3 regions of the Modestobacter sp. NPDC049651 genome follow, and region 2 is predicted to be linked to each of the others. Evidence: riboswitches for the same ligand, from Rfam matches in the RefSeq annotation. Region 2 holds a riboswitch; each other region holds the start of a gene.
What was found. Region 2 has a riboswitch for thiamine pyrophosphate ahead of AB0J00_RS16015 (ECF transporter S component). Riboswitches for the same ligand answer to the same signal wherever they lie in the genome.
Positions count from the first base shown of each region.

Region 1: linked by a shared signal. The riboswitch ahead of thiO (glycine oxidase ThiO) and the one ahead of AB0J00_RS16015 (ECF transporter S component) in region 2 are both predicted to bind thiamine pyrophosphate.
Region 3: linked by a shared signal. The riboswitch ahead of thiM (hydroxyethylthiazole kinase) and the one ahead of AB0J00_RS16015 (ECF transporter S component) in region 2 are both predicted to bind thiamine pyrophosphate.

Region 1 is NZ_JBFAOG010000003.1:10,297-19,928, reverse strand. Features, by position in the region: gene AB0J00_RS05670 (VOC family protein) at 1-289, shown strand, start outside; gene AB0J00_RS05665 (nuclear transport factor 2 family protein) at 314-772, opposite strand; gene AB0J00_RS05660 (glutathione peroxidase) at 805-1,299, opposite strand; gene AB0J00_RS05655 (NAD(P)H-binding protein) at 1,398-2,333, shown strand; gene AB0J00_RS05650 (type II CAAX endopeptidase family protein) at 2,330-3,124, shown strand; gene AB0J00_RS05645 (thiamine phosphate synthase) at 3,132-3,707, opposite strand; gene AB0J00_RS05640 (thiazole synthase) at 3,704-4,516, opposite strand; gene thiS (sulfur carrier protein ThiS) at 4,518-4,718, opposite strand; gene thiO (glycine oxidase ThiO) at 4,709-5,845, opposite strand; TPP riboswitch at 5,849-5,943, opposite strand; gene AB0J00_RS05625 (amidase) at 6,036-7,301, shown strand; gene AB0J00_RS05620 (polysaccharide deacetylase family protein) at 7,306-8,220, opposite strand; gene AB0J00_RS05615 (heparan-alpha-glucosaminide N-acetyltransferase domain-containing protein) at 8,449-9,507, shown strand; gene AB0J00_RS05610 (polysaccharide deacetylase family protein) at 9,517-9,632, opposite strand, start outside.
Region 2 is NZ_JBFAOG010000012.1:15,590-25,221, forward strand. Features, by position in the region: gene AB0J00_RS16000 (ATP-binding protein) at 1-339, opposite strand, end outside; gene AB0J00_RS16005 (energy-coupling factor transporter transmembrane component T) at 620-1,390, opposite strand; gene AB0J00_RS16010 (ABC transporter ATP-binding protein) at 1,387-2,787, opposite strand; gene AB0J00_RS16015 (ECF transporter S component) at 2,787-3,386, opposite strand; TPP riboswitch at 3,384-3,490, opposite strand; gene AB0J00_RS16020 (S53 family peptidase) at 3,508-5,079, opposite strand; gene fabG (3-oxoacyl-ACP reductase FabG) at 5,240-5,995, shown strand; gene AB0J00_RS16030 (SDR family NAD(P)-dependent oxidoreductase) at 6,099-6,881, opposite strand; gene AB0J00_RS16035 (dihydrofolate reductase family protein) at 6,889-7,437, opposite strand; gene AB0J00_RS16040 (hypothetical protein) at 7,519-7,998, shown strand; gene AB0J00_RS16045 (hypothetical protein) at 7,995-8,375, shown strand; gene AB0J00_RS16050 (Nramp family divalent metal transporter) at 8,368-9,632, opposite strand, start outside.
Region 3 is NZ_JBFAOG010000003.1:268,422-278,053, reverse strand. Features, by position in the region: gene AB0J00_RS06850 (TenA family transcriptional regulator) at 1-235, opposite strand, end outside; gene thiD (bifunctional hydroxymethylpyrimidine kinase/phosphomethylpyrimidine kinase) at 232-1,056, opposite strand; gene thiE (thiamine phosphate synthase) at 1,053-1,697, opposite strand; gene thiM (hydroxyethylthiazole kinase) at 1,697-2,494, opposite strand; TPP riboswitch at 2,477-2,570, opposite strand; gene AB0J00_RS06830 (hypothetical protein) at 2,662-3,282, shown strand; gene AB0J00_RS06825 (LamG-like jellyroll fold domain-containing protein) at 3,279-4,670, shown strand; gene AB0J00_RS06820 (DUF222 domain-containing protein) at 4,747-6,138, shown strand; gene AB0J00_RS06815 (GNAT family N-acetyltransferase) at 6,162-6,626, shown strand; gene AB0J00_RS06810 (helix-turn-helix transcriptional regulator) at 6,623-7,492, opposite strand; gene AB0J00_RS06805 (aldo/keto reductase family oxidoreductase) at 7,597-8,466, shown strand; gene AB0J00_RS06800 (DEAD/DEAH box helicase family protein) at 8,503-9,632, opposite strand, start outside.

The sequences.
Region 1 (9,632 bases), on a different contig from region 2:
GGCCGTGATCGAGGAGAACATCGTGGCGATGCTGCTCACCCGGGACCGCTTCGCCGACTTCGTCCCCGGCGCGGTCGGCGACCCGGCGCAGGCGACGTCCGCGATCCACGCCCTGTCGGCGGCCAGCCGGGAGGAGGCCGACGAGCTGCTGGCCCGGGCGCTGGCCAACGGTGGCAAGCCCTGGCAGCCGGCCCAGGACCTCGGCTTCATGTACGGCACCAGCTTCACCGACCCGGACGGCAACGTCTGGGAGGCGGTCTGGATGGACCCGGCCGCCCTGGCCGGGTGAGCCCGGCTCGGCCCAGCGGATGCCTCAGCGCAGCGGGATCTCCGTGCCGCGCTCGTCGTCGCCGCGCGGGCCGTGCCAGCGGCGCCCGGACTCCTCGATCCGGACGTCGTTGATGCTGGCCTCGCGGCGGCGCATCAGCCCGTGCTCGTCGAACTCCCAGTTCTCGTTGCCGTGGCTGCGCCACCACTGACCGTCGGCGTCGTGCCACTCGTACTGGAAGCGGACCGCGATCCGGTCGTCGGTGAACGCCCACAGCGACTTGCGCAGCACGTAGTCCTGCTCGCGCTGCCACTTCGCGGTCAGGAACTCGACGATCGCGGCGCGGCCGGTGAGGAAGGTGTCGCGGTTCCGCCACTGCGAGTCCTCGGTGTAGGCCAGCGCCACGCGCTCGGGGTCGCGGGAGTTCCACGCGTCCTCGGCGGCCTGCACCTTCTGCAGGGCGGTCTCGCGGGTGAACGGCGGCAACGGCGGGCGGTCGGCCACGAGGAGGCTCCTCGGTCTGTCGGGGCGGGAGGTCAGCGGGGCAGCACGGACTCGATCGTGGTCCGCACCTCCGCGGCGTCGGGCAGCGTGCGGGGGCGGAACCGGCCGACGACCTCGCCGTCCGGGGCGAGCACGAACTTCTCGAAGTTCCACTGCACGTCACCGGCCGCGCCGTCGGCGTCGGGCACCTCGGTGAGCCGGCGGTAGAGCGGGTCGGCGCCCTCGCCGTTGACCTCGACCTTGGCGGTCATCGGGAAGGTGACGCCGTAGGTGGCCGAGCAGAACGTGGCGATCTCCTCGGCGGTGCCCGGCTCCTGCCCGGCGAACTGGTTGCACGGCACGCCGACGACGGTGAACCCGCGGCCGGCGTACTCCTCGTGCAACGCCTCGAGCTGGGCGTACTGCGGTGTCAGCCCGCACCGGCTGGCCACGTTCACCACCAGCGCGGCGTTGCCCGCGGTCAGCGCGCCGAGCGTCGTCCGCTCGCCGGCGAGGGTGGTCACGGGCAGCTCCAGCAGGTCGCTCATGCGGCGGGCAACCGCGCACCCGGCTGTCCTGTTCCCCCGACCCGCCCACCCGCGCCCGCCGGGTCGCGGGATCGCCGCGGACCCGACAGGCTGGCCGGGTGCGCGTCCTGGTCACCGGAGCATCCGGGTTCGTCGGCAGCCGGCTCACCCCGGCCCTCGAGGAGGCCGGCCACGAGGTGCGGGCGATGACCCGCCGGCCGGAGAGCTACTCAGGCGCCGGCACCCCGGTCGCCGGGGACGTCGGCGACGAGGCGTCGCTGCGGCAGGCGCTGGAGGGCTGCGACGCCGCCTACTACCTGGTCCACTCGCTGGACTCCGCGGACTTCCAGGAGAAGGACGCCGCCGCCGCGCGGGCCTTCGGGCGCGCCGCGGCCGACGCCGGTGTCCGGCAGGTCGTCTACCTGGGCGGCCTGGGCGACGACGCCGACGACCTGTCGCCGCACCTGCGGAGCAGGCGCCAGGTCGAGCGGTTGCTCGCCGAGGGCGGCGTGCCGGTGACGGTGCTGCGCGCCGGCATCGTCGTCGGCCACGGCGGTGTCTCGTGGGAGATGACGCGCCAGCTCGTCGCCCACCTGCCGGCGATGATCACCCCTCGCTGGGTGCACACCCGCACCCAGCCGATCGCCGTCGGCGACGTCGTCCGGTACCTGGTCGGGGTGCTGGGCGACCCGGCCGCGGAGGGCCGGACGTTCGAGGTGGGCGGCCCCGAGGTGCTCGAGTACCTGGAGATGCTGACCCGGGTCGCGGAGATCCAGGGCCGGCGGCTGCTGATCATCCCGGTGCCGCTGCTGACGCCGCAGCTGTCCTCCCGCTGGCTGGCGCTGGTCACCTCGGTCGACCTGCAGACCGGCCGCTCGCTCATCGACTCGATGACCAACGAGGTGGTGGTCCGCGACGACTCGATCCGGGAGGTCGTGCCGTTCGAGCCGATGACCTACGACGACGCGGTGCTCACCGCGCTGGGGGAACGGGCGAAGGCCCGCCGGGCCGCACGGCACGGCCGGACGGCCTCGGGCTTCGGGCGGGTCCGGTGACCCGTGCCCGCCGGCGGATCGGCCAGTCGGTCATCTCCGACGACAACCTGACCCGGCTGCTGGCCAGGGCGCCGTCCTGGCTGGTCGACAAGGTGCCGCGCGACCACCACGAGTCCGACGCGGCCTTCCGCCGCCGGCGGCGGGTGACCGCCGGCGTGTCGGTGGCCGGGGCGGGGCTGCTGGGGGTGTCGCTGTCGCAGAAGCCGGACACCCCGGCGTTCTACGCGCTGACCCTCGGGGTGGCCGGCACCTGGGTGGCCGGCGGGCTGGCGTCCGGGCCGCTGCACCTCGGGTGGATCCAGACGCCCCGGGCCACGCTGCGCCGACCGCTGCTCACCCCGGTCGTCGGCGGGGCCGCCGCGTTCGGGCTGTTCTACGTCGGCGCGCTGGTGGCCAAGCGCATCCCGCCGCTGGAGGCCGCGGTCACCCGGGTGCTGCGCTACGCCCAGCAGGGCAACCCGGCGCTGGTCACCACCACCACGCTGGCCAACGGCCTGGCCGAGGAGGTGTTCTTCCGCGGGGCGCTGTACGCCGCGGTCGGTACCGAGAACCCGGTGCTGAAGTCCTCCGCGGTCTACACGCTGGCCACGGTTGCCACCCGCAACCCGGCACTGGTGCTGGCGTCGGTGCCGATGGGCCTGCTGTTCGCCTTCCAGCGGCGGGTCACCGGCGGCATCCAGGCCCCGGCGCTCACCCACCTCACCTGGTCGGTGCTGATGCTGCGGTTCCTGCCGCCGCTGTTCCGCGACAAGCCCTCGATCGACGACCCGCGGGCCCCCCAGCACGGCTGACCGCGGGTCAGGCCAGCGCCGCCAGGTAGGCGGCGGTCAGCGCGGGGTCGCGCATCAGCGGGCCCATGACGGCGACCCCGTGCGCGCCGGCGGCGAGGCAGCCGGCCACGTCGTCCGGCTGCACGCCGCCCAGCGCGTAGGCCGGTGGGCCGCCGGCCAGCAGCGCGGCCAGCCCGCCGGTGCCCAGCGCCGGCCCGTACCCGGGTTTCGACGCGGTCGGGAACACCGGCGACACCATCACCCAGTCGCAGCCCTCGGCCCGGGCCCGCGCCACCTCGCCCGCCGAGTGGCAGGACCGGCCCAGCAGCGGGGGACGGGGCGTGGGGACGGCGTCCCGCGCGGCCAGGTGCACGGCGTCGTCCGGGGCGAACCCGGCCGCGCCGCCGACCACCAGCAACCCGCCCACCGGGGCGAGCAGCGCGCGCAGGTCGGCGGCGATCGCCCGGCGCTCGGCGTCGGGCAGGTCCTTCTCCCGCAGGACGACGGCCCGCGCGCCGGCGGCGACCGCGGCCGCGACCGTGTCGGTCAGCCCGCGCGGTGCCTGGGTGCGGTCGGTGAGCACCAGCAGCCGGGGTGGGCTCACAGCTCGGGCAGCCCCTGCATCTGCGTCGACGCGCGGGCCGAGAAGCGACGGGGGATCCGCCCGGCCCGCGCCGCCAGCCGGCCGCCCTCCACCGCGTGCCGCATCGCGGCGGCCATCGTCTCCGGCTCGCGGGCGCGGGTGACGGCGGTCGCCAGCAGCACGCCGTCGCAGCCGAGCTCCATGGCCAGGGCGGCGTCCGAGGCGGTGCCGATGCCGGCGTCCAGGATGACCGGCACGTCGACGAGCTCCCGGATGAGCGCGATCGCGTGCGGGTTGCGGATGCCCAGCCCGCTGCCGATCGGGGCGCCCAGCGGCATCACCGCGGCGCAGCCGAGGTCGGCCAGCCGGCGGGCGACGACGGGGTCGTCGCCGGTGTAGGGCAGCACGGTGAACCCGTCGTCGACCAGCTGCTCGGCGGCGTCCAGCAGCTCCACCGGGTCCGGCAGCAGGGTGTCCTCGTCCCCGATGACCTCCAGCTTCACCCAGTCGGTGCCGAACGCCTCGCGGGCCAGCCGGGCGGTGAGCACGGCCTCCCGGGCGGTGGCGCAGCCGGCGGTGTTGGGCAGCAGCTGCACCCCGCACCGGTCGAGCACCGCGAGCATCGCGCCGTCGCTCGCCGCCTCGACCCGGCGGAGCGCGACGGTGACCAGCTCGGTGCCCGACGCGCGCACGGCCCGCTCCAGCGCCTCGAGGCTGGGTGCGCCGCCGGTGCCCAGCAGCAGCCGGGAGGTGAAGGTGCGCCCGCCCAGGACGAAGGGGTCCGTCACGGCGGTCCCGGTCGGGACGGGGTCGGTCTCGGTCACGGTCATGTCAGCCTCCGGCGGTGGGGGCGAGCACCTCGACGGTGTCGCCCGGGGAGAGGGTGGTGCGCTCCCAGCTGCTGCGCGGGACGACGCCGCCGTTGAGGGCGACGGCCACCCGGCTGTGGCCGGCGCTCCGCTGGGCCACCAGGCCCGCCACGGTGGCGCCCTCGGCCAGCTCGGCGGCCTCGCCGTTCACGGTCACCTGCACAGGACCTCCTGCTGCTCGAAGCGGTCTCGGGTGAAGGGCGCGGCGACCTCGGGCAGCACACCGGTGGCGAGGAACTCGCCGACCGCGTCGCCGGTGACCGGGGTGAGCAGCACGCCGTTGCGGTGGTGGCCGGTGGCGAGCACCAGCCCGGGGACGCCGGACGGACCCAGCACCGGCGCGTTGTCCGGGGTGCCGGGCCGCCAGCGGGCCAGGGTCTCGGTCAGCTCCAGCTCGGTGACGCCGGGCAGCACCTCGACGGCGTCCCGCAGCAGCTCGTACACGCCGCCGGCGGTGACGGTGTCGTCGAAGCCGCGGTCCTCGACGGTCGCGCCGACCACCAGCCGGCCCTCGCCGTAGGGCACCAGGTAGACGTGCCGGCCGCGCACCAGTGCCCGCACCGTGCCGGTCAGCAGCCCGTCGGCGCCGGCCATCCGCAGGACCTGCCCCTTCACCGGCCGCACGGGCAGCGCCGGGACGCCGGGCAGCCGCCCGCTGTGCGCGCCGAGCGCGACGACGACCTGGTCGGCGGCCAGCGCGGTGCCGTCGGTGAGCTCCAGGCCGGTGGCGCGGCCGCCGTCCACCCGCACCGCCGCGGCCCGGCCGGGCACGAACCGCACACCCGCGGACCCCGCGGCGGCCAGCAGCGCCGCGTGCAGCGACCGGCCGTCGACCGAGTGGTCGCCGGGCACCAGCAGCCCGCCGCGCAGCCGCGGGGTCAGCGCTGGCTCGCGGCGGCGGGTGTCCCGGGAGGAGAGCCGCTCGGCGGCCAGCCCGAGCTCGGTCTGGAAGGCGTGCAGCGCGTCGAGCGCCCGCATGTCGTCGGCGTCGAAGCCGACGACCAGGGTGCCGGCGGTGCGCAGCCCGACCCGCCGTCCGGACGCCGCCTCCAGCTCCGCGACGAACGCCGGGTAGCGGTCCAGCGAGGCGGCGCACAGCCGCAGCAGCGCCTGCTCGCCGTAGGCCGCCTCGGTGACCGGCGCGAGCATGCCGGCGGCCGCGCGCGACGCGCCGGCGCCCGGGGCGTCGTCCACCACGGTGACCGCCAGGCCGCGCTGCGCCGCGCGCCAGGCCACCACCAGCCCGACCAGGCCGCCGCCGGCGACGAGCACGGCACCACCGCTGCGCACTGCACGCTCCCCACGCCGGCATTACCCGGATCAGGTCCCGCGGTCGGCAGCGTGTCCAGCCGCCCTCTCAGCCCGGTCCACCCCGGGCTCCCGCACGTCTGCCCGCCAGCCTAGGCCCCGGCCGGCGGCCTCCCGAGCTGCGGGGTCGCGTGCGGGTCGCCCGGCGCCCGCTTCGTGGCAGGCTCCCGATGTGACCGTAGACACCCCGGACCGCGCGGCCTCGCGTGTCGCCGCACGGGCCGCCGAGGTGGCGGCGGCGACCAACGCCGTCCTCACCCGGATCGACCCGCCGCTGGCGCACGCCGCCGACGGTCCGCTCGCCGGGGTGCGGGTCGGCGTCAAGGACAACATCGACACCGCCGGCGTCCGGACCACCTGCGGCTCGCTGTTCTTCTGCGACCGGGTGCCCGACGCCGACGCCGAGGTGGTCGCCCGGCTGCGGGACGCCGGTGCCGAGATCGTGGCCAAGCTGAACCTGTCGGAGTTCGCGGTCGGGGTCACCTCGCAGAACTCCGCGGCCGGCCCGGTGCGCAACCCCTGGGACCTCGACCGGGTGCCCGGCGGGTCCAGCGGCGGGTCGGGGGCCGCGGTCGCGGCCGGGCTGGTCGACCTGGCGCTGGGCACCGACACCGGCGGCTCGGTACGGCTGCCGGCCGCGGCGTGCGGGGTGACCGGGCTGCGGCCGGGCACCTCGGTCGTGCCCGGCGTCGGCACCTTCCCGATGTGCGAGCTGGTCGACACCGTCGGCCCGATCGCCCGCACCGTCGACCTGGTCGCCCGGGCGTTCGCGGTGCTGGCCGGCCGGCCGGTGCGCGCCCCGCAGCCCGCCCCGCCGCGGCGGATCGGGCTGCCGGAGCTGTGGTTCGACGACCTGGACCCCGGGGTGGCCGAGGTGGTGGCGGCGGCCGCGGACGACTTCGCCGCGGCCGGCAGCGAGCTGGTGCCGGTGCAGGTGCCCGGCATCGGCGCCGCCCAGGACGTGCTCTACACGATCGTCTACGCCGGCCTGCTCGACGTGCACCGCGACCGGCTGGGCACCCCCGACCTGTTCCACCCCGACACGCTGGCCCGGGTCCGGCTGGGCGAGGGGCTCACCGAGGGCCACCTCGAGCAGGCGCTCGCCGTCCGGGCGGAGTACCAGCGCGGCCTGGACGAGGTGTTCACCGAGGTCGACGTGCTGCTCACCCCGACCCTGTCGGACGACGTCCCGCGGGCCGGCGCCGGCGGCGACGTGCGCACCGTCACCCGCCGGCTGATCCAGCTGACCGCGCCGTGGTCGCTGCACGCCGGCCCGACGCTGGCGCTGCCCGCCGGCCGGCACCCCCGCTCCGGCATGCCGGTCGGCGTGCAGCTGACCGCCGCGATCGGCGGGGAGGACCTGCTGCTCGACGCCGGCGCCTGGTTCCAGCAGCAGACGTCCTGGCACACCCTGCGCCCGGCCTGCGCGGTCGACTGAGCGGTCAGGCGGTGCCGGTGCGCTGGGCGGTGGGGACGTCGTCCGCGCCGCCGGTGCCCGCGGCGAGCAGCCGGCCGGCGCTGGTCAGCGTGATGCCGCGCTCGGCGACCCGGCGCAGCACCCTGGGCAGGGCCCGCACCTCGACCTCGCGCCGGGCGGCCAGGCCGGCGGTGAACGCCGTGCCGGGCTGGAACGTGCCGCGGCCCAGCCCGTCGTGCAGGTCGACGACGTCGCCGGGGGAGACCAGCGCGCCCAGGTGGTCGGCGACGACGTCGGTGGTACCGACGCCGTCCGGCCCGCGGGTGCACGACCACACCCAGACGTCGTAGCCGAGCTCGGCGCAGACCCGCAGCGCGTAGCCGGTGACCATGCCGCGGGGCGGGCGGAACCCGGCCAGCCGCTGCCCGACCAGGTCCTCCACCGTCTCCGCGCAGCGGACGATCTCCTCGCGGGTCTCCGCGGGGGTCAGCCGGGTCAGGTTGAGGTGGCTCCAGGTGTGGTTGCCGAGCTCGTGCCCGGCGGCGACGACCTCGCGCAGCAGGCTCTTGTGCGCCACGGCGTTGTGCCCCATGACGTTGAACGTCGCGGTCACCCCGGCCTCCCGCAGGGCCTCCAGGACCCGCGGGGTGTACTCGGGGGTGGGGCCGTCGTCGAAGGTGAGCGCGGCGAGCGGCCGGGTGGTCGGCACCGACCAGATGACCCGGTTCATCCCGAAGCGCCCCGGCTCCTCGACGACCTCCGGGAACGCGGCGCCCTCGAGGTCGCGCTCGCGGAAGTCGTGCCCGCTGCGGGGCAGCGGCAGCGCCACCGGGCCGTTGCCGGCGACGGTGTCGGCCACCACGCCCGCCGATCCCAGCCCCAGCGCGAACCCGGTCGCCCCGGCGCCCAGCAGGAACCGCCGCCTGCTCGTCTCCGCCACGCTGCAACTCCCCGTCCGGCCTGGTCGTGGTCGCCGGCCGGTGGTCCGGTGGCGGGTCCCTCACCCCTCTGCTGGGGATGGTCGGCGGACGGTAGCGCGAACTTGAGCCCGGTGGGGACGGCCTTCCCCGCGTCCGGCGTCCCGGGAGCGGCTGTGCGCGGCCTGCGCGGTGGCCCAGAACCCGTCGTTGACCAGGCGGGACGGGCCGGACCGTCCTAGCGTGGAGGGATGACGACCCACCTGGTGGCGCCCCGCCGGGAGGCCGCCGCGCCCTCCGCGCCGGCACCGGCGGGTGCCCCGTCCCGGCCCCGGCTGCGCGGGGTCGACGTGCTGCGCGGCCTCGCCGTGGTCGGGATGCTGTTCGTCGACAACCGCGGCAACCCGGCGATCCCGGCCCAGCTGGAGCACGCGTCGTGGGACGGGCTGCACGTCGCCGACGTCGTCTTCCCGGTGTTCCTGCTGGTCGTCGGGGTGTCCATGCCGTTCTCCCGGCGGGCGGACCGGCCCCGGCCGGCGCTGACCCGGGTGGCGAAGCTCGCCGTGCTGGGCTGGCTGGTGGTCACGGTGAAGTACGGCTCCCCGATCGCCGGCGTGGGCGTGCTCGGGCACATCGCCGGCGCGTACCTGCTCTGCTGGCTGCTGCTGCGGCTGCCCCGCCGGGCGCAGCTGCCGACGGCGGCCGGCGTGCTGGCCGCGCTCAGCGTGCTCACCGTCGCCGGCGGGGCGGACCCCGACCGGTCGTGGGCGCACTCGTTCGACGCCGTCCTGGGGCTGCCGTTCTCCGCCGAGGCGCCGCACTCGTACCTGGCGAGCGCGGTCACCGTCTACCTGGGCGTGCTCGCCGGGCGCGTGCTGCAGGCCGGCGCCGGGCGGGCGGCGCTGACCCGGCTGGCTGCCGGCGGCGCGGCGCTGCTGGTCACCGGCCTGGCGCTGGCGCCGCTGGTCCCGGTCAACAAGCGGCTGTGGTCGCCGTCGTTCGTGCTGGTCACCGGGGGGATCGCGCTGCTGGCGCTGGCCCTGGCGCACTGGGTGGTCGACGGGCGCGGGCTGGTCGGTCCGCTGCGGGTGCCCGAGGTGCTGGGTCTCAACGCGATCGTGGCGTTCGTCTTCTCCGAGGTGGTGTTCCGCGCCGTCCTGGCGCCCACCGTGCAGCCGGTGGTCGACGGCTGGCTGACCTCGGTCGTGGGGGCGCTGACCGCCGCGGTGCTGTACCCGGTGCTGTCGGTCGCGGTGATCTGGGCGGTGTGCGCCGCGCTCGTGCGGCGCGGGGTCATCGTCCGGGTCTGACGCCCGCTGTCAGGACGTCCCGCCGGTGCCGCCGATCGGCTCGGGCACGCTGCGCGCGAGCAACCGGTTGGCGCTGATCAGCGAGATCCCGCGGTCGGCGATCTGCTGCAGCGCGGTCGGCAGGG
Region 2 (9,632 bases):
GCTCGGGTCACGCCCGACCGCGGGCTCCGGCGGCCGGGTCGCGGCCCCGTCGCGGACCTCGACCAGCCAGGCGTCGGCGGTGGCCTGCACGCGGGCGCGCACCCGGCCGCCGCCGTGGCGCAGCGCGTTGGAGGCCATCTCGTCGAAGGCGAGGACGACGGCCTCGTTGCGGTCGGCGACGGCGGCGTCGGCGGGATCGGCGAGCGCGGCCAGGTCGCGGCGCAGCTGGGCGCGGACGCGGGGCAGCTCGGAGATCGAGTTGAGCTGCCAGGTCCAGCCGTCGTGCGCGGGCGGGGGTGGGGACGACGGCCAGGCGAGCCGTGCCGACTGCCCGCTCACGTCGTCTCCCTGCATCCCGGCCGCTGACGACTCAACGGCGAACCCCTGTCTTGGCCCCGGACAGCTCTCCCAAACCTGATCGAGACTGTGAACCACACCTCACCCCGGTTCGCCGTGGGCCGCCGGTCGGCGTCCGCCGTCCCTCTTCTCATCGGCGGGCGGAGGCGCGTTCTGCACGCCAGCGCGGCACCAGCTGCGGACGGGGTCGCTCACGTCGGCCCCGCCCCCGGTCGGTCCTGCACACGCGCACCGTAGGGCACGCGGACCCGGTGCGGAACGGTCAGCCGGCGAAGACCACGTGCCACGACCCGGTGAGCACACCGACCGTGAGGGCAACGGTGCAGACCGCGACCGATGCCGCGACGAACCAGGCGTCGGCGGCCCGCAGCCGCGACCCCCGGGCGTTGCTGCGGGCCAGCCCGGAGCCGAACCCGCGGGCGTCCATCGCGGTGGCCAGCCGGGAGCCGCGCCGCACCGCGCCGACCAGCAGCGTGAAGCCGGTGCCGGCCGCCAGCCGGACGGCGGCCACCGGGTTGCGCCCGGCGTCCACGCCCCGAGCCCGGCGGGCCAGCCGGATCGTCTCGAACTCCGCGGCCAGCAGCGGCACCAGCCGCAGCGCCGCCAGCGCGCCGTAGGCGAACCGGGTGGACACCCGCCAGTGCACGGTCAGCGCGTCGGCCAGCCGCACCGGGTCGGTGCTCACCGCCAGCAGCAGCCCGGGCAGGGCCAGGGCGACCACCCGGACGGCGAGCGCCAGCCCGCCCAGCCACGGGTCGCCACCGGTGCCCGCGCCGAAGGCCACGTTCACCCAGGCCACGCTCGCCGCGCTGAGCAGCAGCGGCCAGGTGCGGCGCAGCACGTCGGCCGGCGAGGTGAGCCCGGCCGCCGGCAGCAGGGTCAGCTCGGCGGCGAGCACCAGCAGCGGCGTCACCAGCCCGCCGCTGACCAGCAGCACCACGGTGACCACCACGATCGCGGTGAGCTGGGCGACCGGGTTCACCGCCGACAGCCGCACCGGCCGGGCGGCGCCCAGGGTGAGCGGGGCGCTCACCGGGCGCCCACCGGGGCGCCGAGCGCGAGCTCGTCGTCGGCGAGGGCGGCGACCACCACCGGGTCGTGGGTGACCAGGCACAGCGCCCGGTCGTCGTCCTGCTGCTCGGCCAGCAGCGCCACCAGCTCCGCCCAGGTCTCCCGGTCCTGCCCGAAGGTCGGCTCGTCGAGCACCAGCACCGAGGGCCGGGTGGCCAGCGCGGTCGCCACCGACAGCCGCCGCTGCTGACCGCCGGAGAGGGTGAACGGGTTGGCCTCGGCCAGCGCGGCCAGCCCCAGCCGGTCCATCAGCTCCTCGGCCCGCCGGCGGGCGTCGGCGTCGCCGCTGCCGGCGCGCAGCGGGCCCAGCGACAGCTCGTCGCGCACCCGGCCGGTGAGGAACTGGTGCTCGGGGTCCTGGAACACCGTGCCGATCCGGGTGACCAGCTCCGCGGCGCGCCAGCGGGCCGGCTCCCGGTCCGGCCGCCGCAGCCCGGCGGTGAGCGCGGGCCCCGCGACCACCCGGCCGGTCGTCGGCGCGCGGAGCCCGGCCAGCAGCAGGGCGAGCGTCGACTTGCCGGTGCCGTTCGGGCCGGTGACGGCGAGCGTGCGGCCGGCCGGCAGGACGACGTCCACCGGCGCCAGCGCCGGGCTCGTGCTGCCGCGGTGGGTGAAGCCGGCCGCCACCGCGGTGACCAGCGGCGGGCCGTCGGCGCGGGCCGGGCGGCGCACCGGCAGCCGCAGCGGCACCGGCCGCCAACCGGGCGGGTGCTCGACGGTGCCGCCGCCGGGCAGCAGCTCGACGACGCGGTCGACCAGGGGCAGCCACGCCGCCACGTCGTGGTCGACGACCACCAGGGTGGCCCGGCGGTCGGCGAGCGCGGAGACGACGGCCTGGCGCACGAGGTCCCCGCCCGGGGGGTCCAGCTGCGCGGTGGGCTCGTCGAGCAGCAGCAGCCCCGGCCCGCCGGCCAGCGCACCGGCCAGCACCAGCCGCTGCTTCTGCCCGCCGGACAGCGCAGCGGTGGGCCGGTCGCGGCCGTACGGGAACCCGACCGCGGCCAGCGCGGCGTCGACCGCGGGCCAGATCTGCGCCGGCGGGGTGCCGGTGTTCTCCAGGCCGAACGCGACGTCGTCCCCGGCCCTGCTCATCACCAGCTGGGCGTCGGGGTCCTGGAACACGATCCCGGTGCCGGAGCTGCCGGTGACGGTGAGCTCGCCCTCGGCGTCCCCGGTCTCCAGGGGCAGCAGGCCGCCGAGGGCGCGCAGCAGCGTCGACTTGCCCGCGCCGGACGCGCCGGTCAGCAGCACCCGCTCACCGGGCCCGACGCGCAGGTCGACGTCCCGTGCGGCCCAGGCCTTGCGCGTGGCGTAGCGGAACCCCCAGCCGGTCAGCCGGACCGCAGCCGGCCCGGCCATCAGACCCGGGTGCGGCCGGCGGCGCCGAACGAGGACAGCGCCCCGCTCGCCGCGAGCGCCCGGGTGAGCAGCATGCCGCCCGCGCCGGCGATCACCGTGGTGCTGGCGACGACCAGCAGCAGGTAGGTGGTCTTCCAGCCCGCCGTCCAGTCCGGGTAGTAGTTGAGGAAGTCCAGCACCGCCGCGGCGACACCGGAGAGCGCGCCTGCCAGCAGCGCCTGCAGCCAGCCGAACCGGCGGTAGCGGAACAGCGCGAACGCGACCTCCGCCGCAGCGCCCTGCAGCAGGCCGTAGAGGATGACCAGGGTGCCGAAGTGCGAGCCCAGCAGCGCCTCGACGGTGGCGCCGATCAGCTCGGCGAACAGCGCGGCGCCGGGCTTGCGCACCACCAGCGGCGCGACGACCGCGGCGATCAGCCACACCCCGTAGAGCACCGCCTGGCTGGGCGGGAAGCCGGCGAACGCCGGGGTGAGGGCGTTCGACAGCAGGCTCCACGCCCAGAAGACGACGCCGAGAGCGACGCCGAGCACGGCGGTGACGACGATGTCGACGGTGCGCCAGCGGGTGCCCGCCGACGGACGGACGGCCGGATCGGCCATGACTCTCTCCAGACTCCCTACGCCGGCATGACCCGGTTCAGGTTCGAGGGTCTGCGGTGGTCCGCACTCTCAGCGCCCCTGCCGGCGCTCCCCTGTCGTGTGTTCTGTTGTGCCGGCGACCTTAGCCGAGGTCGCCGCGCAGCCGCGCCAGAAGGGCCTCGCCGTCGGGTACGCCGAGGCCGGTGCACGGGTCCCAGCCGGGGCCGGCGCGGTAGGCGCCGTTGCTGCCCGTGGTCACGTCGCGCAGGCCCGGCGCCGGCTCTCCGGCCTCCAGGCCGGCGTAGAGCGCGGGCTGCAGCAGACCCGGCCGCCGTCCCAGCGCCTGCGCCAGCCGGCAGGTGAGCGCGCTCCACAGCGGTGAGACGGCGCTGGTCCCGCCGATGACGGTGTCCCGGCCGTCGACCCGCACCTGGTAGCCGGTGGCCGGATCGGCGTCCGCGGCCACGTCGGGCACCCCGCGGCCCGGCCGGCCGGTGTCGGCGTCGCCCGGCACCCCGACCGCGCGCTGCCACTGCGGGACCGGGAACACCGCGCTGACCCCGCCGCCGGTGCCCCCGTTGCCGGCACCGTGGAACCAGACGGTCTCGCTGCGCACCGCCCCGGTCCCGGGGTCGGCGTGCAGCGTCGTGCCGCCGCAGGCGAGGGCGTGCGGGCTGGAGGCGGGGAAGTCGACGTGCGCCTGCCCGTCGGTGGCGTTGTCGGTGCTGCCGTCGTCACCGGACGCGGCGCAGACGGTGACGCCGAGCGCGGCGGCGTCGGCCAGGGCGTCGTCCATCGCGGTGCGCGCCTGCGCGGTCCACTCGTCCTCGCTCTGCCCCCAGCTGATGCTCACCGCGGTCGGCGTCGGGTCGGCGTGCACGGCCGTGCTGAGCGCGTCGAGGAACCCCCGGTCGGTGTTGGGGGCGAAGTAGACGACCAGGTCGGCGCCGGGAGCGAGCGCCCCGGCCACCTCGATGTCCAGCAGCACCTCGCCGTCGGCGCCGTCCGGATCACCCTCCGGGGTGTTCGCGCCGTCGTCCACACCGACCGCGGTCACCCGCGGCGGGTCGGTCAGGCCGATCGACTGCCAGTACGCGGCGAGGTCGGCGTCGGTGTAGCCACCGCCGAGCTCCAGGACGGCCAGCGTCTGCCCGCTGCCGTCGGTGCCGGCGGGGAACCGGTAGACCCGGCCGAGCTCCAGCGGGCTGAACGTGGTGTCGACGGCCGTGGCCGGCCGGAACAGGGCACGGGCCTGCGGCCGGTCGTCGAGGCCGAGCACGGCGGTGACGATCTCGGCGAGCGGTGCGGGCACCGCCAGCGGCCCGCTGCGCTGGCGGTGGGTGACCGGTCGGCCGGTGACCGGGTCCGGCGACCGCACCTCCGCGAGGTCCGCGGCGAACACCCGGCGCAGCGTCGCGACGTCGCCGCGCACGTGCACCCGGCGCGAGGCGGCGTCCTCGTCGACCACCTCGAGCCCCTCCGCGGTGAGCGCGGCGCGCACGGCGGCCAGGTCGGCGGGGTCGGCACCGTAGGCGGCAGCGAGCTCCTCGCGGCTGAGCGGCGCACGGGCCGGGCCGGCCGGGGGCAGCTCGGCGCGGCGGCGCAGGACGACCGTGACGTCCACCGGGGCGCTGGGGTCGAGGTCGCCCGCCGGGCGGGCGGCGGGGAGCGGGCGGCGGGTGCTGCCGGGCAGCTGCGGGCGGTCGTCGGCCATGCAGGCAGGGTGCGCCCGGGGGCCGACAGTTGCGCGGCGGGACGGCGTGTTGCCGGCCTCCCGCACCGGCCCCGGCAGGAGCCCGCACGCGGCTGGTGCTATGCCTGTGGGGGACACGGCGCGCCTCCGCGCGCCCACCACGACTCGACGAGGAGACGCAGTGGCACAGCAGAGGACGGCGATCGTCACCGGCGCGGCGCGCGGGATCGGCGCGGCCATCGCCAAGCGGCTGGCATCCGACGGCATGCAGGTCGCGGTGCTCGACCTGGACGAGGGCGCCTGCGCGGGCACCGTCGAGGCGATCCAGGGCGCCGGCGGCGAGGCGCTGGCCGTGGGCGCGAACGTCGCCGACGAGGCCAGCGTGACCGCCGCCGTCGAGCGGGTCGCCCAGGAGCTCGGCGCCCCGACGGTGCTGGTGAACAACGCCGGGATCACCCGCGACAACCTGCTGTTCAAGATGTCGGTCGACGACTGGGACGCCGTCCTGGGTGTGCACCTGCGCGGCGCCTTCCTGATGAGCCGGGCCGCCCAGAAGCACATGGTCGCCGCCGAGTGGGGCCGGATCGTCAACCTCTCCAGCGTCTCCGCGCTGGGCAACCGCGGCCAGGTCAACTACTCCGCGGCGAAGGCCGGCATGCAGGGCTTCACCAAGACCCTGGCCATCGAGCTGGGCCGCTACAACGTCACCGCGAACGCCATCGCCCCGGGCTTCATCGAGACCGAGATGACGATCGCGACCGCCGAGCGGGTGGGCGTGCCGTTCGAGCAGTTCAAGGAGATGGCCGCCAAGGAGATCCCGGTGCACCGGGTCGGCCAGCCCGAGGACATCGCGCACACGGTGTCGTTCTTCACCAGCGAGGCGGCCGGGTTCGTGTCCGGCCAGGTCATCTACGTCGCCGGCGGCCCCCGCGCCTGAGGCAGTGATCAGGTGACCTGATCACCGGCTGGCCCCCTGCAGCAGCGTTGGTGCAGGGGGCCAGTCGTGGATCAGGGGACCTGATCCACGCTGCGGGCCCCGCTCAGCCCTCGGTGCGGCGGTCGGGCCCGCCGTGCAGGCCGCGGCGGGCCATCGCGGCGGTCAGCGCCGTCCACGCCCGCGGCGGCACCAGCCGGGCGGTCTTCATGAGCAGCGCCATCGGCAGCGGGAAGACGATCTCCGCCTTGTCCCGGGCGATGCCGTCGGCGATCGTGCGCGCCGCGGCGTCCACCTCGACCCGGAACGGCATCGGGAACCGGTTCCGGTCGGTCATCCGGGTGCGCACGAAGCCGGGGTTGACCGTCTGGACGACGACGCCGCGCGGGGCCAGCGACCCGCGCAGGCTCTCCAGCAGGCTGATCAGCGCGGCCTTGCCGGCGTTGTAGGCCTCGGAGCCGGGCAGCCCGCGGTAGCCGGCGACCGACGCCACGCCCACCAGCCGCCCCCGCCCGGCGGCGAGCATCTGCGGCACCACCGCCTCGAAGGTGTGCACCGCACCCATCACGTTGACCTGCAGGTGCTCGGCGAACAGGTCGGAGTCCCACGGTTCCACGTGGAACCGCGACCAGGTGCCGGCGTTGGCCACCACCACGTCCAGCCCGCCCAGCGCCTCGCGCACCCGCTGCCCGGCGGCGACGGTGGCCGCCCGGTCGGTCACGTCGACCGGGACGGCGACCATCCGGTCCCCGGCCACCGCGGCGAGCTGCTCGGCGGTGCGGGCGCTGACCGCCACGCGCGCGCCGCGGTCGGCGAGCTCGGCCGCGAGCGCCGCGCCGATGCCGGTCGACGCGCCGGTGACCCAGATCCGTGCTCCCGCGATCTCCACGGTCAGATCATGCGGCCGCGGGTCCGTAGGTGAGGTGGGCGACCCCGTTGCTCAGCTGCTCGCTGCCGAGCAGGGCCAGCCGCTGCGCCGTCCCCTCGGGGAACAGCCGGAGCCCGGTGCCGACCGCCAGCGGGTAGACGTACAGGTGCAGCTCGTCGACCAGGCCGTCGGCCAGCAGCGCGCGCACCAGGGTGGCGCTGCCGCTGACGTACAGGTCGCCCTCGTCCTTCAGGGCGCGGATGCGGGCTGCGTCGTAGCCGCCGATCGAGGTCGAGTTCCGCCACACCGGCTCGGCGTCGGCCAGCGTCGAGCTGACCACGTACTTGGGAGTGTCGTTGAAGAACGGGGCACCGGGGTCGTCCTCGGCGGTGCGGGTCGACCAGGCCGGCGCGAACATCTCGAAGGTCCGCCGGCCGAGCAGGATGCCCTGGGCCGGGGCGGTGATCGCGCCGATGGAGGCGGACAGGTCGTCGGGGAAGCCGTAGTCCATCGTCCACATCGGGGCGTCGACGACGCCGTCGACGGTGGTGAACTCGTGGACCCTGATCGCGCCCATGTGCTGCTCCTCGCTCGGTGGGGTGTCGAGGGGGAGACGGTGCCAGGTCGCCGTTCTCATCGGTGCGGGCAGGATGCGGGCATGCCCAAGCGCTCGCAGCCCCGCCGGTCCGCGCCGCCGTCGCCGGGGGTCGGGCACGGCGAGTACGTCGTCTACCCGGGCACCCGGGCGGAGGTCTACGACCTGCTCGAGCGGCTCAGCGCCGCCGCCGGCGACTCCCCGGACTTCGGGACGCCGGGGCTGAGCCTGGACCGCACCCGCGTGACGGTGCGCTGGTTCGGGGAGCTGCCCGGCCGCGTGCAGCAGGTGGTCGACTCCGCCCCCGCGGGGCTGGCGGTCACCGTGGTCGGCACCGCGTTCCGGCCCGGCGAGCTGCGGGACGAGGCGGCTCGGCTCGCGGCGGGGCACCCCGGTCTGGTCGGCGCGGCCGCCGCCCGGCCGGAGGGCGACGGGATCGAGCTGGTCGTGCCGGCGGACGTCGCGGCGGAGGCCGGGGGTCCCGAGCCGGCGGTGGCCGGGGTCAGCAGCGCGTTCCCGCTGTTCGCCGAGGTCGGGGAGTGACGGACGCCGACGGGCTGCTGGTGTCGGCGTCCTGCTGGCTCGACGGGCCGGTGGACCTGCTCACCGACGCCGGCCGCGCCGCGCTGACCACCGACGCCCACGGCCGCCCGGTGCTGCACCTGCCGACCGCCCGGGTGGAGGCCGCCGACCCGGTGGCCCGGCAGCTGGCGCTGGAGCAGGTGCTCCGCGGGGCGCTGGACCAGCTCGCGGCCTGCGGCGTGTACCCCGACCTGGTCCGGACGGCGGGCGCCCAGGTGCGGCTCTCGCTCTCGCTCTGCCCGGTCGACGGCTCGGCCGGGGTGGTGCTCGCCGCCGACATGCTGCTGCCCTGGCTGCGGCTGGGGGCCGACGTCTTCGTCGACGCCCAGGTCAGCTGACGAAGCCGGCCAGCAGGTAGAGGTTCAGCCCGACCACCAGGGCGGCGACGAGCGCGCCGGTCACCGTGGTGACCCGGCGGTTCACCCAGGCGCCCATCAGCGACCGCTTGCTGGTCAGCCAGACCAGCGGCACCAGCGCGAACGGAATGCCGAAGCAGAGCACGACCTGCGACCAGACCAGCGCCTGCGTGGGGTCGACACCCAGGCACAGCACCAGCAGCGCCGGCGCCAGGGTGACCAGCCGGCGGGCCAGCACCGGGATGTGCCGGCGCAGGAACCCGGCCATCACCACCTGGCCGGCGTGCGTGCCCACCGACGACGCGGCCAGCCCGGAGGCCAGCAGCGCCAGCGCGAAGGCGATCGAGGCGCCGCGGCCCAGCTGGTCGCCGAGCCCGGCGTGCACGCTCTCCAGCGAGCTGATCTCCGGGTCGCCGGTGAACAGCTGCGCGGCGATCACCAGCATCGCGGCGTTCACCAGGCCGGCCAGCCCCATCGCCAGCAGCACGTCGAGCCGCTGGGTGCGCAGCAGGCGGCGGCGTCCGGCCGACGTCCGCCCGGCGGTGACGACGTCCCCGTACCGGCCCGGGGTGAGCGCGGAGTGCACGTAGATGACGTGCGGCATGACCGTGGCGCCGAGGATGCCGGTGGCCAGCAGCAGGCTGTCGGTGCCGGCGAAGCCGGGGACCATGCCCGACGCCACCCCGCCCGGGTCGATGCCGGAGCCGATCAGCGTGTAGCCGAAGCCCAGACCGATGACCAGCAGCAGCCCGGTGATGACCCGCTCGAACGGCCGGTGCCCGCGGGACTGCGCCGCCAGCAGGCCGAACGCGACGACTGCGGTGATAACCCCACCGATCGGCAGCGGCACGCCGAAGAGCAGGTTCAGCGCGACCGCGCCGCCGACGACCTCGGCCAGGTCGGTGGCGATGGCGACCGCCTCGGCCTGCGCCCACAGGCACCGGACGGCGGGCTTCGGGAGCTGCTCGCGGCAGTTGGTGGCCAGGTCGCGGCCGGTGGCCAGGCCCAGCTTGGCGGTGAGCGCCTGGATGAGCATCGCCATCAGGTTGGCGGCGACGATCACCCACAGCAGCTTGTAGCCGAAGCCGGCGCCGCCGGCGAAGTTGGTGGCGAAGTTGCCGGGGTCGACGTAGGCGACGGCGGCGACGAACGCCGGGCCGAGCATCGCCCAGGTGCGCACGCGGGACCGCTTCGCCGGTGCCGGCCGGCTGCCGACCAGGGTGGTCGTCGAGAGGACGG
Region 3 (9,632 bases), on a different contig from region 2:
GGGTGACCGCCGCGGACTCCGCCCAGAACGCGGCGGCGTCCGGGTCGGGGGCGCGGGCGGCCAGCAGCGCCAGCGCCTGCGCGTACCCGGCCAGGTAGAGCGCGTCCTGCTCCAGGTAGTGCCGGAAGGCCGCGGGGGCGAGCGTGCCCTCGCCCAGCTCGGTGAGGAACGCCAGCTCCTCGATCGCGGCGCGCAGCCCGGCGGTCGCCGTCCAGGCCTCCTCGGTGAAGGTCACGCGGACCACCAGCCGGCGAAGTGGTGCACCGGGCCGTGCCCGTGCCCGACGCCGAGCGCCGCGCCGGACTCGAGCGCGGCCTGCAGGAAGTCCCGCGCCCGCTCGACCAGCGGCACCCAGTCGACCGGGTTTCCCGTGGAACGTTCCCGGGCGGCGAGCGCCGCGAGCGCCGAGGAGAGCGTGCAGCCGGTGCCGTGCGTGGCGGTCGTCGCGACCCGCGGCCGGCGGGTGGTGGTCACCCCGGCCGCGGTGACCAGCACGTCGACGCTCTCGTCGCCGCCCAGGTGGCCGCCCTTGAGCAGCACCGCGGCGGGGCCGAGCGCCCGCAGCGCCTCGGCCTGCCCGGCCAGCTCGTCGAAGCCGGTCGCCGGCGCGGTGTCCAGCAGCGCCGCGGCCTCGGGCACGTTGGGGGTGATCAGGTCGCTGACCGGCAGCAGCTCGTCGCGGACGGCGGCGATCGCCTCCTCGCTGATCAGCCGGTCGCCGCTGGTGGCCACCATCACCGGGTCGGCGACCACCGGCCCGGCCGGCCGGTCGGTGAGCAGCCGGGCGACCTCGCGGACCACCTCGGCGGTGCCGAGCATGCCGAGCTTGGTGGCGTGCACCGTCACGTCGGCGAGCAGGGTGTGCACCTGCAGGGCGACGAAGTCCGCCGGCACCCCGTGCACGCCGGTGACGCCCTGGGTGTTCTGCGCGGTGAGCGCGGTGAGGACCGCGGTGCCGTAGGTGCCCAGCGCGCTGAAGGTCTTGAGGTCCGCCTGCACACCGGCGCCGCCGCTGGGGTCGCTCCCGGCGATGGTCAGCGCGACGGCCGCACTCACCGGCCGATCGCCTTCCGCAGCAGCCGCGCGGACTCCGCCGGGTCGGCGGCCGCGCAGATGTCGCTGACCACGCAGATCCCGTCGACCCCGGCCGCGGCCACCTCGCCCGCGGTGTCGGCGTGGATGCCGCCGATCGCGACCGTCCGCAGCCCGGCCGCGCGGGCGGCGTCGGCGACGGCCCGCACCCCGGCCGGTCCGAGGGCGGCGCCGGCGTCGGGCTTGGTCGGGGTGGCCCAGACCGGGCCGATGCCGACGAGGTCGACCGTGCCGGCGGGCAGCGCGGTGACGGTCGCCAGCTCGTCGGGTGTGCCTGCGGAGACGCCGATCAGCGCGTCCGGGCCGAGCAGCCGGCGCACCTCGCCGGCGGGCAGGTCGTCCTGGCCCACGTGCACCCCGTCGGCGCCGGCGACCAGCGCGACGTCCACGGCGTCGTTGACGAACAGCGCGACGGTCGGCGGCAACACGTCCTGCACCGCTCGGGTGAGGGCCAGCAGGTCGCGGCGGGAGGCGGTCTTGTCGCGCACCTGGACGGCGGTGACCCCGCCGGCGACCGCGGCGGCGACGACCTCCGGCACCGACCGGGGAGCGGCCAGCGCGGTGTCGGTGACCAGGTAGAGCGTCGGGTCGAACGGCCGGCGCATCAGGACACCTGCGCCCCGGCCAGCGCGGCGGCGTCCACCGCGTCGAGCGCGTCGAGCCAGTGGACGGCGAACGTGCCGGGCCCCTCCGCGCGGGCCGCGGCGCGCTCGGCGGCGACCGCGACGTGGGCGTGCGCGGCCACCGTGCCGGTGAGCGGGTCGCCGGTGGCGGCGACGTAGGCGGCGACCAGCGAGCCGAGCGCGCAGCCGGCGCCGGTGGTGCGGGTGAGCAGCGCGGATCCGCCGCCGACCCGGACGGTGCGGGTCCCGTCGGTGACGACGTCGACCGGGCCGCTGACCGCGACCACGCCGCCGGTGCGGCGGGCGAGCTCGGCGGCGGCGTCCAGCGCGTCCTCGGGGGTGGCCGTGCTGTCGACGCCGCGGCCGCCCGTGCCGGCCCCCGCGGTGGCCAGCACCTCCGAGGCGTTGCCCCGCACGACGGTGGGCCGCAGCCCGACCAGCTCGGCGGCGAGCCCGGTGCGGAAGGTCAGCCCGCCGACGGCGACCGGGTCGAGCACCCACGGGGTGCCGACCTCCCCGGCGACCCGGGCGGCGGCCCGCATCGCCTCGGCGGTCGGCCGGGTGACCGTGCCGACGTTGACCAGCACCGCGGAGGCGACGGCGGCGAACTCGGCGGCCTCGTCCGGGTCGACCACCATCGCGGGGGCGGCGCCCACGGCGAGCAGCGCGTTGGCGGTCAGCGTCTGCACCACCGTGTTGGTGAGGCAGTGCACGAGCGGCGTGCTCCGGAGCAGTGCCGTCCGGGCTGCGGACAGAGAAGTGGCGTCCACCGGTGACATCCCTTCGCCAGTGCGAACTGGAGCAGGTTCGACGGGTGTGATCTCAGTCCCGGGTGGGACACCCCGTGCCGGGGCCGACCGTAACACCGCCACTTCTGGTCACCCTGCGGAGTGATCCGGTCACTCGACGGCTTCATCCAGTCGGGTCGACGCCCGAAGCTCGGAGCATGCGGAGACGACTGCGAGCAGCGACCCGGCGGGTTCCCCCGCGGGCTGCCCGCGTCGGCTCCGCCACGGCCGGCGGCCTCGCGCTGCTCGCGGCCGCGGGACTGGTCTGGCACTCGGCCTACGCCGGGTTCAGCGACGCCTCCGCCGCACGCAACCTGCCCACGGTGACCACCGGCACGATCACGCTGACCGACGACGACGCCGGCGGCAGCCTGTTCACCGTCACCGGCATCAAGCCGGGGGCCTCCGGCAGCCGGTGCATCCAGGTGACCGCGACGGGCTCCGCGCCGGTCGACGTCCGGCCGTACGTCAGCAACGTGACGACCACCAACGGCCTGGCCACCTACCTCTCGGTCACGCTCACCGCCGGAGCCGGCGGCAGCTTCAAGAACTGCAACGGCTTCACCGCGCTCCCCGGGGACGCCGGCGCCGTGTGGACCGCCCCGCTGAGCGCCGCCCCGCGCTCCTGGACGGCGGGGAAGCCGGGCTGGACGACGTCCGGCGCCGGTGCGGAGACCCGCAGCTACCGCGTCGACTGGTCGCTGCCGGCCAGCACGCCGTCGACCGCCCAGGGCGGCTCGGCCGGCGTCACCCTCGTCTGGGAGGCACGGACCCGGTGAGCACCTCCCCGTGGCGGCAGAGCTGGGCCGCCTTCCTCGTCTCCACCACCGCCCGCGCGGCCCTCGGCGTGCTCGCGCTGCTGGTGCTCGCCTCCACCGTCCCCGCGCTGCTGGGCTGGCAGGCCACCGTGGTGATGTCCGGCTCGATGGAGCCGAGCATCTCCCCCGGCGACGTCACCGTCGTCCGGCCGGTCGACAGCGCCGACCTGCACCGCGGCCAGGTGCTGCTCGTCGACGACCCCGACTCCCCCGGCCGGCTGCGGCTGCACCGGCTGGTCGCGGTCGAGGACGGCGGGCTGCAGCTGCGCGGCGACGCCAACGCGGCCGCGGACACCGCCCTCGTGGACCCCTCCGCGGTGCACGGGGTCGGCACGCTGCGGCTGCCCGGCCTGGGCCTGCCGGTGCTGTGGGCGCAGCAGGGCCGGGCGCTGCCGGTGGCCGGCACGGCCGTCGCGCTGGCCGGGCTGGTCGCCGCGGCGCTGCTGTACCGGCGGTCGCCGTCCGCGCCGTCCGGTCCGTCGTCCTCCGGGCCCTCCGGGTCGTCCGGACGGCGGTGGCGGCTGCGCGGCGGGTCCCGGCGCCGGTGGGTCGGCGCCGGCGCTGCGCTGCTCCTGCTGGCGGCCGTCCCGGGCGCCGCGCAGGCCACCTTCACCGCGAGCACCTCCGCCGCGGCGAACACGTTCTCGGCGTTCCGCTACTTCACCTGCGCCGGGGCGGCGTCCACCGCCGACGCCTACTTCCCGATGCAGGAGACCTCCGGCAGCACCGCGGCCAACAGCGGCCCCTACCCCTGGGTGGTCGGCACCTACAGCTCGGTGCGGCTCGGCCAGGTCGGGCCGAACTGCGGCAACGGGGTGAACAAGGCGGTCGCGTTCGACGGCAGCAGCAGCCTGCTCTACACGACGACCTCGCTCACCGACCCCGAGTCGTTCACGATCCAGCTCTGGTTCAGCACGAAGACGAGGACCGGCGGGAAGCTGTGCGGGTTCGGCAACGGCACGTACGGCTCGGCGTCGACCCAGTTCGACCGGCACGTCTACATGACCGACACCGGCAAGCTGGTGTTCGGCGTCTACCCCGGGCAGCCGGCCACCGTGACGTCGCCGAAGAGCTACAACGACGGCGCGTGGCACCTGATGACCGCGACGTTCTCCCCCGGCACCGGCATGCGGCTGTACGTGGACGGCGGCCAGGTCGCCGCTGACCCGTCGGTGACCCAGGCCGAGCAGTACACCGGCTACTGGCGGGTCGGGTACGACACCATCGGCCCGACCTGGCCGAGCGCGCCCACCAGCGAGCACTTCGCCGGCTCCATCGCGCACGCCAGCCTGGCCCAGTACGTGCTCACGCCGGCGCAGATCGCCGACCAGTACGTCGCGCTGAACTGACCGTCGGGCGTTCCCGCGGGAACGCCCGAGGTCGCTGACCTGCGGTTCTGTCAGACCCCCCGGGCAACATCGGTCCATGGGTGCCGCTGTCCTGACTCTCCCCTCCCCGACCGCCCCGACCCCGCCGGAGCGGTCCCTCGCCGACCTGGAGCGGGAGATCACCTCCGGTGCCGTGCGGCTGGCCGCGGCCACGGCCGCCTGGCTCGCGCTGGTGGCGGAGTTCGACCGGCGGGAGGGCTGGGGCGGGGTCGGGGTCCGCTCCTGCGCCCACTGGCTGGCCTGGCGGTGCGGCCTGGCGCCCGGTCCGGCCCGCGAGCACGTGCGGGTCGCCCGCGCGCTCGGCGCGCTGCCGCTGACCGCGGCGGCGTTCGCGGCCGGCCGGTTGTCGTACTCCAAGGTGCGGGCGCTGACCCGGGTCGCGGAGCCCGGCACGGAGGCGGAGCTCGTCGAGCTGGCGGGGCACCTGACCGCCGGCCAGCTCGAGCGGGTCGTGCGCGCCTGGCGACGGACGGAGGTGCAGGACGCGCAGGACGCCGCGGACGAGGCCGAGCGCATCGCGGCCAAGCGGACGTGCGAGTGGTGGTGGGACGCCGACGGCATGCTCTCCGTCCGGCTGCGGCTGGACGCCGAGCAGGGTGCGGCCTTCGTGACCGCCGTCGATTCGCGGGTCGAGCGCGACACCCGCCGGGACCGCGCGGCGGCGAAGCGCGCCGCCGCCCACGCAGCCGATCACGACGGCTGCGCCGGGGGTGAGGCGTTCCCGCGGGAACGCCTCACCGCCCGCCGCTGCGCCGCGCTCGCCGACCTGGTGGTGGACGGCGCCCCGGTCGGCCGGCGGGCCGGCGACCCGCCCCGCCGGGAGGTGGTCGTGCACGTCGACCACCAGGTGCTCACCGACGACGCCGCGGCCGGCCGGGCCCACCTGGCGGGCGGTCCCGCGCTCCGGCCGGCCCAGGTGCGCCGGATGATGTGCGAGGCCGCGCTGACCGTCGTCGTCACCGAGGGCGGGGAACCGCTGGCCCTGGGCCGGCGCCGCCGGCTCGCCAGCGCGGCCCAGCGCCGGGCGCTGCTGGCGCGGGACGGCGGCTGCGCCCGGCCCGGCTGCACGGAGACCAGGATCGAGCGGCTGCACGCCCACCACCTGCGCCGATGGGCGTTCGGTGGGCCCACCGACGTGTCGAACATGGTGCTGCTCTGCGACGCCGACCACGGGCTGGTGCACGACCTGGACCTCACGCTGTCCCGACGGGACGGCGGGCTGGTCGCGCGGACGCCGGAGGGCGCGCGCACCTGGGGGCCTGCCGACCCGGCGTGGGCCGTGGGCGCCGGCGGCGTCCCACCGCTGCTGCCGGCGAGCGCAGGCCGGCTGCCCGACGAGCTGCCCAGCGACGGGGAGCGGATGGAGCTCGGGCACGTGGTGTGGGCCCTGCTGACCCACCGGGACGCGGTCCGCCGGCGGGCCGCCTGACCGCCGCCTGCGACGATGCCCGGGTGAGCACCGAGCCCGTCCTGCGGGAGGCCCGCTTCGCCGAGCTGACGCCCGCCGAGCTGTACGGCATCCTCCGGCTGCGCGTCGACGTCTTCGTCGTCGAGCAGGCCTGCCCGTACCCCGAGCTGGACGGCCGGGACGCCGAGCCGACGACCACCCACCTCTGGGTCGCCGACGACGGCCCGGACGGCGACGGCCGGGTGCTCGCCACGATCCGGGTGCTGCACAACGGCGAGGACCGCGCGATCGGCCGGGTCGCCACCGCTGCCGACGCCCGCAGCCGGGGCCTGTCCGCCCGGCTGGTCCAGCGCGGGATCGAGCTGTGCGAGGGCCGCACCATCGACATCGGCGCCCAGGCGTACCTGGAGCGCTGGTACGAGCGCTTCGGCTTCCGCCGGTCCGGCCCGGACTACGACGAGGACGGCATCCTGCACCTGCCCATGCGGCTGCCCGGCCCGACGAACTAGGCCCGGGCGTCGCCGGCGGGCCGCGCCGCCGGGGCGGGCGCGGTCGCCGGGGCCGGTGCGGCGACCAGCGACCCGAGCAGGGCGAGCTTCTCCTCGTCCCCGGACCCCGGCACCGCGTGGTGGACGCACAGCAGCTGCCCGTCGGTGCCGCTCACCGCCAGCTTCTCGCAGGAGAGCGTCAGCGTGCCGAGCACCGGGTGGGCGAGCCGCAGCGCCGTCCCGACCGGCACCTTCACGTCGTGCCGGGCCCACAGCTGCCGGAACCGCTCGCTGCCCAGCGACAGCTCACCGACCAGGTCGACCACGCGGGGGTCGTCGGCGTCGGTGCCGATGCGCTCGCGGAAACCGGCGACCAGCCGGGCGGTGCCGGCCTCCCAGTCGGGGAACAGCCCCCGCTCGGCCGGGTCGAGGAAGACGTCGCGCAGCCGGTTGCGGCCGACCGCGAAGCGCGGCGACAGCGCCCGGGCCAGCTCGTTGGACGCCAGCACGTCGAACCACCGGCCCTCGACGAACGCGGGCAGCCCCAGCGACCCGAGCAGCTGCAGCACGCCCTCCGGCACCACCTCCCGGCGCGGGGCCCGGCGGCGCCGGCGCGGCTGCGGTGCGATGAGCCCGAGCAGGTAGGCGGTCGCCGTGTCGTCGAGCTGCAGCACCCGCGCCACCGCCTCGAGCACCTGCCCCGACGGGTTGCGGTCGCGGCCCTGCTCCAGCCGGAGGTAGTAGTCGGCGCTGATCCCGGCCAGCAGCGCGACCTCCTCGCGGCGCAGCCCGGGGGTGCGGCGGACGCCGTCCACCCGCAGTCCGACGTCCGCGGGACGCACCAGCTCGCGGCGGGCGCGCAGGAAGTCGCCCAACTGGTTCTCCACAACCGGGAACGGTAGGCCCGGTCGCGGGCGGCGTGCCTGGTCCTGCCACCCCCAGGACCGGCAGGGCTCTCGCTGTGCACGCCCGCGGGGCCGACGGTGGGGTCATGACCACGACCGCGCTCCCCGGCGGGACGCTCCCCCTCGCCGACGACCTCGTCCTCACCCGCACCGGTTACGGCGCCATGCAGCTCGCCGGCCCGCACGTCTTCGGCCCACCCCGCGACCGCGCCGAGGCGATCGCCGTCCTGCGCACCGTCGTCGAGCTGGGCATCACCCACATCGACACCGCGGACTTCTACGGCCCGCACGTCACCAACCAGCTCATCCGCGAGGCGCTGCACCCCTACCCGGCCGAGCTGCGGATCGTCACCAAGGTCGGGGCGGTCCGCGACGGCGAGGGCAACTGGCTCATGCGCCGCTCCCCCGACGAGCTGCGCCGGCAGGTGCACGACAACCTGCGCAACCTCGGCGTCGAGGTCCTCGACGTGGTCAACCTGCGGGTGGGTGCCGTCGACGGCCCGGACGGCGAGCCGGTCGGCGAGCAGTTCGCCGCCTTGGCGGAGCTGCAGCAGCAGGGGCTCATCCGGCACCTGGGGCTGAGCACCGTGACGCTCGAGCAGGTCACCGAGGCGCAGGCCATCGCGCCGGTGGTGTGCGTGCAGAACATGTACAACGTCGCGCACCGGGAGGACGACGCCCTGGTCGACGAGCTCGCCCGGCAGGGCATCGCCTACGTGCCCTACTTCCCGCTCGGCGGGTTCACCCCGCTGCAGTCCGACGCGCTCAACGCGGTCGCCCGCCGGCTGGGGGCCACGCCGCTGGCGGTCGCGCTCGCCTGGCTGCTGCAGCGGTCGCCGAACGTGCTGCTCATCCCCGGGACGTCGTCGGTCGCCCACCTGCGGGAGAACGTCGCCGGCGCGGGCCTGGAGCTGCCCGCCGATGCGGTGGCCGAGCTGGGCGCCATCGCGGGGTGAGGGTCGTCGAGCGGCGGCGGTCCGGTCGGCGGCGGCTCAGTCGGACCCGGTCAACGAGGCGGCCGGCAGCCAGTCGGCGTCCAGCAGCTCCGCGATCTGCTGCAGCGCGGCGGTGTCGCCGCCGGCCGTGGAGCCGGTGACCGCCAGCCGCTCGACCATCACCCGGGCGACGTCCTCCTCGACCGTCTCCGCCGCGAACGCCACCCGCCACGGCGAGACCTGGTGGTCGCGGTGGGTGCGGCCGGTGACCTGGCGGGCGGCGATGCCGGAGAACCGCGGCTGGTGGAACAGCCCGACGCGCGGGGTGGTCGAGGCGGTGCCGCCGCCGGGCAGCAGCTCGCCGGCGTGCAGGCTGATCGAGGCGGTCACGGTGAACACGCACACCGGCGCCTCGCCGCGCTGGAACCGCAACCGCTCGGCCTCGACGTCGAAGCGGTCCCGGCCGTAGATCCCGGCCACCCCGATGCCGCTGTCCAGCAGCGCCTCGCGGATCGGGTCGGCTGCGGTCTCGACGAACTCCACCGAGACGGCCACCTGCCGGTCGGCCTCCACCTGGGCCTTCACCCAGTCGACGGTCGCCGCCGCGCGGATCAGCCCGGCCTTCTGCCGGAACCGCAGCAGCGCCGCGCGGCCCCGGGCGGTCTCCCGCTTGCGCCGCGCCAGCTGCATCTCGGCGCGGAACTCCGACCACTCCGCCTCGTACTGCGCGCGCTCGGCCGGGGTCAGCTCGACCGCCGTCCCGGTGACGCTGACCGGCCCCCACGGCGCCGGGCGGTGCAGGGTGGCCGGCGGATCGGTGTCGGCGAGCCAGGAGCGCAGCCGGGCGAGGTCCGCGCGGCGCTCGTCGGCGTCCTCGGTCCACGTCCAGCCGTACCGGCCGCGTTCCACGTGGAACCCGTGCGCGGCCAGCCGGGGAGGCAGGTCGGACCACTCGCGCAGCGGCTCGCCGTGCAGCGTCGCGAAGTGCGGCGCCAGGTAGGGCAGCTCCAGCGGGGTGTGCGCGGGGGTGGCGGTGGCCAGCAGCACGTACGGCGCGTCCTTGACCCGGCCGGCACCGGAGACGGCCTTCCAGTGCTTCCAGCGCTGGGTCGTGGTGTGCCGGACCATGTGCGCCTCGTCGGCGACCACCACGTCGAACCGGGTGCCGGTGGCCTTCAGCAGCCCGG